2 regions of the Citrobacter amalonaticus genome follow, and region 1 is predicted to be linked to the other one. Evidence: predicted binding sites of a transcription regulator. Region 1 holds the regulator's gene; the other holds the start of a gene.
The links. Region 1 encodes PurR, which represses purine synthesis genes. Its sites were predicted from a motif close to CANGCAAACGTTTGCNTG; they were not measured.
Positions count from the first base shown of each region.

Region 2: purE (5-(carboxyamino)imidazole ribonucleotide mutase) is a predicted target of PurR. The motif match lies at 2,489-2,506, and genes of this name have one in related genera.

Region 1 covers NZ_CP014015.2:4,177,317-4,181,722, reverse strand. Annotated here, with positions in the region: gene AL479_RS20330 (MFS transporter) at 1-401, opposite strand, end outside; gene AL479_RS20320 (YnhF family membrane protein) at 570-659, opposite strand; gene purR (HTH-type transcriptional repressor PurR) at 953-1,978, shown strand; gene punR (DNA-binding transcriptional activator PunR) at 1,975-2,907, opposite strand; gene punC (purine nucleoside transporter PunC) at 3,019-4,224, shown strand.
Region 2 covers NZ_CP014015.2:3,217,676-3,222,081, reverse strand. Annotated here, with positions in the region: gene cysS (cysteine--tRNA ligase) at 1-87, opposite strand, end outside; gene ppiB (peptidylprolyl isomerase B) at 262-756, shown strand; gene lpxH (UDP-2,3-diacylglucosamine diphosphatase) at 759-1,481, shown strand; gene AL479_RS15510 (DUF1848 domain-containing protein) at 1,521-2,462, shown strand; gene purE (5-(carboxyamino)imidazole ribonucleotide mutase) at 2,577-3,086, shown strand; gene purK (5-(carboxyamino)imidazole ribonucleotide synthase) at 3,083-4,150, shown strand; gene mnmH (tRNA 2-selenouridine(34) synthase MnmH) at 4,247-4,406, shown strand, end outside.

The DNA of each region.
Region 1 (4,406 bases):
ATAGTGGCAACGGCGCTCGCCTGTTTGTGCTTCGGCACCACGCTTGCCGCCACCACCGAACCCAGGCCAAAGAATGCGCCGTGGTTAAGGCTGGTTAAAATACGTGACAACATCAGCGTGGTGTAATCCGGCGAAATCGCCGAGAGCACGTTACCGAGCGTAAAAATAGCCATCAGAAAAATGAGCGCATTACGGCGTCCGCGATGTGACAGCAACAGCGTCATCAGCGGCGCGCCGACCATCACGCCTACCGCATAAGCGCTAATCAGCATACCTGCCGCAGGGATGGACACATCAACGCCACGCGCGATGACGGGCAGCAGACCCATTGGCGAGAATTCGGTGGTACCGATGCCGAACGCGCCGATGGCCAGCGCCAGTAACGGATAATTAATTTTCATGCAGTGATGACTCCGGCTCTTCGCGACAGGGCGCGATGCTTAACTAAGAGTCAAAAGCATGACATCAATCACAAAAAAAGAGAAGTTAACAAAAATACAAAAGACTTTTGCAGATTCAATAACAATATGACAGGAGGTTCGAGGGAGCAGGAACTCCCCCGAGGGGGATCAGTGCAGTGCCGCCGTCAGGCCGCCCGCAACGATTAAAGCCAGAACAATAAACGTGGTCACTAATGAAAATTTCAGATCGGTGCTCATCAACTTTTCTCCTTTTTATTCCCACACAAAAAGTGATATAGCGCATTTTTACACACTTGAGTGTAAAAATCTCCCACGATTTAGAGTGATATGTGCTTTTAATACTTCCCCTTTTCGTAAAGATCAGACAAAATTCGACGCTTACTTGATTAGCGTACCGGCCATTGACCCCTTCCTGACGTTCCGTGTCGTTTCCCGGCGTGCCGCAGCCCTGATGTTGGGCACAGGATGAGTAAAGGCAAACGTTTACTTAGCGTAATTTAATGTTCAGGTTGGGTCTGGAGTGAGATTTAATGGCAACAATTAAAGATGTAGCGAAGCGCGCAAACGTTTCCACTACAACCGTGTCACACGTAATTAACAAAACGCGTTTCGTCGCTGAAGAAACACGCAATGCAGTGTGGGCGGCAATCAAAGAATTGCACTATTCCCCCAGCGCGGTTGCCCGCAGCCTGAAAGTCAACCATACCAAGTCTATCGGTTTGCTGGCGACGAGCAGCGAAGCCCCCTATTTTGCCGAAATTATTGAAGCGGTTGAGAAGAACTGCTTCCAGAAGGGCTATACCCTGATCCTCGGTAACGTCTGGAACAACCTGGAAAAACAGCGTGCCTATCTGTCCATGATGGCGCAAAAACGCGTTGATGGCCTGCTGGTAATGTGTTCCGAATACCCCGATCCCCTGCTCTCAATGCTGGAAGAATATCGTCATATCCCGATGGTGGTGATGGACTGGGGCGAAGCCAAAGCCGACTTCACCGATACGGTGATTGATAACGCCTTTGAAGGCGGTTATATGGCAGGCCGTTACCTCGTTGAGCGCGGACATCGCGAAATTGGCGTGATCCCAGGACTGATGGAGCGTAACACTGGCGCAGGCCGTCTGGCCGGTTTTATGAAGGCGATGGATGAAGCGCTGATTAAAGTGCCTGAAAACTGGATTGTACAAGGCGACTTCGAGCCGGAATCCGGCTACCGCGCTATGCAGCAAATTCTGTCGCAGGCGCATCGCCCGACGGCGGTCTTCTGTGGCGGCGATATCATGGCGATGGGCGCCCTGTGCGCCGCCGATGAGATGGGTCTGCGCGTCCCGCAGGACGTGTCGCTGATAGGCTACGACAACGTGCGCAACGCCCGTTTCTTTACGCCGGCGTTGACCACTATCCACCAGCCAAAAGATTCGCTGGGTGAGACGGCCTTTAATATGTTGCTGGACCGCATCGTCAATAAACGCGAAGAGTCGCAGTCTATTGAAGTCCACCCGCGCCTGGTGGAGCGCCGCTCCGTTGCGGATGGCCCGTTCCGCGACTACCGTCGTTAAGCCTCTTCTGCGGGAGTCTCATCTGGCTCCCGCAACCACTCTTTGTTCAGCGTTTCACTGTCTCCCAGATAATCCAGCAGCCAGATCAGCGCAGGTGACATATCATTCTGCTGCCAGGTCAGGCAACAGGCCGCATCCGGGAACGGGTTCTCCAGATTTAACACGACCCACTGCCCCTTGTTAAGATACGGCTTGGCGAAATGCGTCGGTACCATGCCGACACAGAGTCCGGCGCTAATACAGGTCGCGGAGGAATCCCAGTCCGGCACCACCACCCGCTTCTGGTTGTCCAGCAGCCAGGTCACGCGCTTCGGCAGAGTGCGGGACGTATCTTCCAGCACCAGCGACGGCCAGTTGCGCAACGTGTCATCGCTTAACGGCCCGCTCATAGCGGCCAGCGGATGCGTACTGGCAACGACGCAACACCAGCTCAGCTTACCCATATCGCGGAACGTGTATCGTCCTCCCACCGGGATCGCCTGGGTTGCCCCGATGGCGAGTTCGACCCGGCCATCTGACAGCGCGTCCCAGACGCCATTAAACACCTCTTGAAAGACCAGTAGCTCCACGTCATCAAAGTGGCGGTAGAAATCGACGATCAATTGCCGCGTGCGTTCCGGTCGCACGATATTGTCCACCGCGATGGGAAGTTGCCCACGCCAGCCGTTGGCGATCTGCTGACACTGCTGGCGCGTGATCTGCATTTTTTTGATGACAGAGCGGCCTTCTTTCAAAAACCAGGCGCCCGCCGGGGTTAACACTACATCACGATGGCGACGTTCAAAAAGCGGGACGGCCAGCCACTCTTCCAGTTGGCGAACCGTGTAGCTGACCGCCGAAGGCACCCGGTGCAACTCCTGGGCCGCAGAACTAAAACTCCCGTTGCGCGCCACGGCATCGACGACTTCCAGCGCATATTCTGACCACATAATCTGCCTACAAAATTTTTGAATGCAATAAACAAATATTACCGTTTCACAAGCCGAAATTCACTCCCTACACTCTGCGCCAGTGTGATTAATCAAAATTAGAGAACAACTATGCAACCAGGAAAAGGGTTTTTAGTCTGGCTGGCAGGGCTCAGCGTGTTGGGTTTTCTGGCAACCGACATGTATTTGCCCGCATTTGCCGCCATTCAATCTGACCTGCAAACACCGGCCTCTGCCGTCAGCGCCAGCCTGAGTCTGTTTTTAGCAGGCTTTGCCATCGCACAACTGCTGTGGGGACCGCTCTCGGACCGTTACGGTCGAAAACCGATCCTGCTGCTGGGCCTGTCTATCTTCGCTCTTGGCAGCCTGGGTATGCTGTGGGTTGAGAGCGCAACGGGCCTGTTAGTTCTGCGTTTTATTCAGGCCGTGGGGGTCTGCGCAGCGACCGTCATCTGGCAGGCGCTGGTCACCGATTACTATCCTTCGCATAAAATTAACCGCATTTTCGCGACCATCATGCCGCTGGTTGGGCTGTCCCCTGCACTGGCACCGTTATTAGGCAGTTGGATCCTGACCCATCTTTCCTGGCAGGCGATCTTTGCCACGCTGTTTTTCATCACACTGTTGCTGATGCTGCCCGCGCTGTTTTTAAAGCCCACCACCCGGGCTCGCGATGACAGCAACGACAAACTGACGTTCACCACGCTGCTGCGCGCGAAAGCGTACCGCGGCAACGTCCTGATTTACGCCGCCTGTTCTGCCAGCTTCTTTGCGTGGCTGACCGGTTCACCGTTTATTCTGAGTGAAATGGGCTACAGCCCGGCGGTAATTGGACTGAGCTACGTACCGCAAACCATCGCGTTTCTGATTGGCGGCTACGGCTGTCGCGCCGCGCTGCAAAAATGGCAGGGACAACAGCTCCTGCCCTGGCTGCTGGTTATCTATGCGCTGAGCGTGGTGGCAACCTGGGCGGCAAGTTTCATCCATCACATCACGCTTGCAGAGATCCTGATCCCCTTCTGCGTAATGGCGATTGCCAACGGGGCGATCTACCCGATTGTGGTAGCCCAGGCGCTGCGTCCATTCCCGCAGGCGACGGGTCGTGCCGCGGCCCTGCAAAATACCCTGCAATTGGGTCTGTGCTTCCTGGCAAGCCTGGTGGTTTCCTGGCTTATCAGCACACCGCTGTTGACCACGACCAGCGTAATGCTGTCTACGGTTGTTCTGGCTGGACTGGGCTATAAGATGCAACTGCAGCCTTCGAACGTCAGTGAGCAGCAGGATAATCGCGGGATTGCCCACAGCGAATCCCATTGATATCACTCATAATCACCGTTAATTAGTCGGCTAACAATTTTTGGTTGTATCATCGTTTTTTGAGGCCTATACTAAATTTCGGTTGTTAAAATTACGATAATTATTATGTGTTAACGGGAACCGGAGCGTTCCCGGTTCACCATGGATGGCCTTTTCGGCAAGGGGTCCTCCCTTCCTCTGTT
Region 2 (4,406 bases), 960 kb from region 1:
ACCACACACGTACATGCCGACTTCCCCGGCATGAATAGGTTTGAATTCCTCTTTTTGGCGCGTCAGTGTATTAAAGATTTTTAACATCGAAGATTCCGTGTAAGACGTGTGTGGATAACAAAGTCTGTATAATACCCATAATTGGGACGGGAAGCAGCACACTTTGCGAGGTGATCGCAGCGTGCGGTTATGCTATAACACCTCCCTAACTCTGACCCTTAGTTGGGTTAAAGCACCACTATATCGGAACAGGATGCAAAAATGGTTACTTTCCACACTAATCACGGCGATATCGTAATCAAAACGTTTGATGATAAAGCGCCTGAAACAGTTAAAAACTTCCTGGACTACTGCCGCGAAGGTTTTTACAACAACACCATTTTCCACCGTGTGATTAACGGTTTTATGATTCAGGGCGGCGGTTTTGAGCCTGGCATGAAACAGAAAGCCACCAAAGAAGCTATCAAAAACGAAGCCAACAACGGTCTGAAAAACACCCGTGGTACGCTGGCGATGGCGCGTACTCAGGCTCCGCACTCCGCGACGGCGCAGTTCTTCATCAACGTTGCCGACAACGACTTCCTGAACTTCTCCGCCGAAAGCATGCAGGGCTGGGGCTACTGCGTATTTGCAGAAGTTGTTGAAGGTATGGACGTGGTTGACAAAATCAAAGGCGTTTCTACCGGTCGCAGCGGCATGCACCAGGACGTACCAAAAGAAGACGTCATTATCGAAAACGTGACCGTCAGCGAGTAATCGTGACGACACTGTTTATTGCAGATCTTCATCTCTGCACGGAAGAACCGGCGATCACCGCCGGTTTTCTGCGTTTTTTAGCGGGTGAAGCTCGTCAGGCCGACGCGTTGTATATCCTGGGCGACCTGTTCGAAGCCTGGATTGGCGATGACGATCCCAACCCGTTACACCGTGAAATAGCCGCCGCCATTAAAGCGGTTGTTGATTCCGGCGTCCCCTGTTTCTTCATTCACGGTAATCGTGACTTCCTGATTGGCAAACGCTTCGCCCGCGAAAGCGGCATGACGTTGCTCCCCCAGGAAAAAGTACTCAATCTGTACGGTCGTCGGGTGCTTATCCTGCACGGCGATACGCTGTGCACTGATGACGCGGGTTATCAGGCATTTCGCGCAAAAGTCCATCAGCGCTGGCTGCAAACGCTGTTCCTCGCCCTGCCGCTGTGTATTCGCAAACGCGTGGCCGCCCGAATGCGTGCCGACAGCAAAGCCGCCAACCGCAGCAAGTCGCTGGAAATCATGGACGTCAACAAACATGCGGTTATCGCGGAGATGGAAAAACACCATGTCCAGTGGCTGATTCACGGCCATACTCACCGTCCTGATGTTCACCCGCTCACTGCTAATGGTGAACCCGCCTTCCGCGTCGTGTTAGGCGCCTGGCATCATGAAGGTTCAATGGTTAAAGTCACGCCGGACGATGTGGAACTGATCGCTTTCCCGTTTTGAGAAAAAAGCTCTCTCATTATTAATACTGGAATACTCGCGATGATTATTAGCGCCAGCCGTCGCACCGATATACCTGCTTTCTACAGTGAGTGGTTAATGAACCGCATTCACGCTGGCTTTTTGCTGACCCGGAATCCTTTTAACTATCACCAGGTCTCTCGGGTGTCATTGCGACCTGAAGATGTTGATGCGATCGTATTCTGGACACGCAATCCCACGAAACTGCTTCCCTATATCGATGAGCTCACTGAAATCGGTCATCGCTTTTATTTCCAGTTCACCCTCACCGGGTATCCGCGGTTGATTGAGTCTAAAACCTTAAATCCGCATAAAGCGCTCGACGTATTCAAACGACTGTCAGCAAAAGTCGGCGCTGAAAAAGTCATCTGGCGCTATGATCCCATTTTGTTTTCAAACCACCTTCCGTTTGACGAACATATCCGCCTGTTCAGTAAAATCGCCAGCGAATTAGAAGGCCATACCCGGCGCGTCGTCATTAGCTTCGCTGATTTCTATCAAAAGACAGAAAAAAACCTGAAGGCGATTGATTCGCTCATTTACAGCGATATCACGCAAAACCATGAACTCTGTTTAGCGTTGTCGCAAAAATTATCAGAGATTGCCCGGCAACATGGACTGGACATTTACTCCTGTGCCGAAGAAGCCAATCTTACCGGGCAAGGCATTCAGCATGGGAAGTGTATTGATGAGGCGCTGATTAATGACTTATTTGGCTTATTAATCCCTGATAGCAAAGATTCAGGTCAACGTGAGGCCTGTGGATGTGTGAAGAGCATAGACATCGGCACCTACAACACCTGCCTGCATGGATGTCAATATTGCTACGCGACCGACAATCAGCATCAAGCCAACAGCAATTTCAAAAAACATGATCCGCAGAGTCCTTTTTTGTCAGGGGGGACTGAGGGGGTCGATCCGCTTCTGTTGGAACCGGTACGTTTCCAGCAAAATCTCTTTTGACGTCGCAGGAAGCCTTAAAATCCAGCTACGCAACCGTTTTCCTTGGCGTAGTATCGTGCTATTCTCTGTGGCCTCAAAAGCAGTGTGTCCCGCACCACAGGAGTTTTCAGACGCATGTCTTCCCGCAATAATCCGGCGCGTGTCGCCATCGTGATGGGGTCCAAAAGCGACTGGGCTACCATGCAGTTCGCCGCCGAAATCTTTGAAATCCTGGATGTCCCACATCACGTAGAAGTGGTTTCTGCCCACCGCACTCCCGATAAACTGTTCAGCTTTGCCGAAAGCGCCGAAGAGAACGGCTATCAGGTAATTATTGCTGGCGCGGGTGGCGCTGCCCATCTTCCAGGTATGATTGCGGCGAAAACGCTGGTGCCGGTACTGGGCGTTCCGGTACAAAGCGCGGCGCTGAGCGGCGTCGATAGCCTGTACTCTATCGTGCAGATGCCGCGCGGTATTCCGGTCGGTACGCTGGCGATTGGTAAAGCGGGCGCGGCTAACGCGGCGCTGCTGGCGGCGCAGATTCTGGCAACGCATGATAAAGCGCTGCATCAGCGCCTGACCGACTGGCGCAAGGCGCAAACGGATGAGGTGCTGGAGAATCCGGATCCGCGAGGTGCGGCATGAAACAGGTTTGCGTACTGGGCAACGGGCAATTAGGCCGGATGCTCCGTCAGGCGGGTGAACCGCTGGGCATCGCCGTCTGGCCGGTCGGGCTGGATGCGGAACCGGCTGCCGTGCCTTTTCAGCAAAGCGTGATTACCGCAGAAATCGAGCGCTGGCCGGAAACCGCGTTAACGCGTGAATTGGCGCGTCATCCGGCCTTCGTTAACCGCGATGTATTCCCAATCATTGCTGACCGCCTGACGCAAAAACAGCTTTTCGATAAGCTCGGTCTGGCGACCGCGCCGTGGCAGTTGCTGGCCGACAAAAGCGAATGGCCTGCTGTCTTTACCCGTTTAGGCGAACTGGCGATCGTGAAACGTCGCGTCGGTGGTTATGACGGTCGTGGTCAGTGGCGTCTACGTGCCGATGAAACCGATCAACTGCCGGACGACAACTACGGCGAATGCATTGTTGAGCAGGGCATTAATTTCTCGGGTGAAGTGTCGCTCGTTGGCGCACGCGCACATGACGGCAGCACGGTGTTCTACCCACTGACGCGTAACCTGCATCAGGACGGTATTCTGCGCACCAGCGTCGCCTTCCCGCGCGCTGATGCCAGACAGCAGGCGCAGGCCGAAACCATGCTTTCGGCCATCATGCAGGATCTGGGTTACGTCGGCGTGATGGCGATGGAGTGCTTTGTGACACCGGAAGGTCTGCTGATCAACGAACTGGCCCCGCGCGTACACAACAGCGGTCACTGGACGCAAAACGGCGCCAGCATCAGCCAGTTTGAGCTGCATCTGCGGGCGATTACCGGCCTGCCGCTGCCGTCACCGGTGGTGGACAGTCCGTCGGTAATGGTGAATCTGATTGGCAGCGATCTGAACTACGATTGGCTGAAACTGCCGCTGGTTCATCTGCACTGGTACGACAAAGAGGTGCGTCCAGGGCGTAAAGTGGGTCACCTGAATCTGACCGACAGCGATACCGCGCGACTGAGCGCCACGCTGGAAGCCCTCTCGCCGCTGCTGCCGACGGAATACGCCAGCGGTATCCTCTGGGCGCAAACTCAGCTCAAGTAAGCCTAAAATGCGGGGAAGTTTAACTTATACTTCCCCGTCCTCTCCTTCCGCGCGTAAAATCCCGTCCATTGCTGTTTGTCTTTTTCAGGATTTCTCATGAACGATGGAACGGACTATCGCGCGATCCTTACCGCCGATACGCCCTTAATCGATGTCCGCGCGCCGGTTGAATTTCAGCAGGGCGCCATACCGGGCGCGATAAATTTACCCTTAATGAATGATAACGAGCGCGCCGCCGTGGGTACCTGCTACAAAC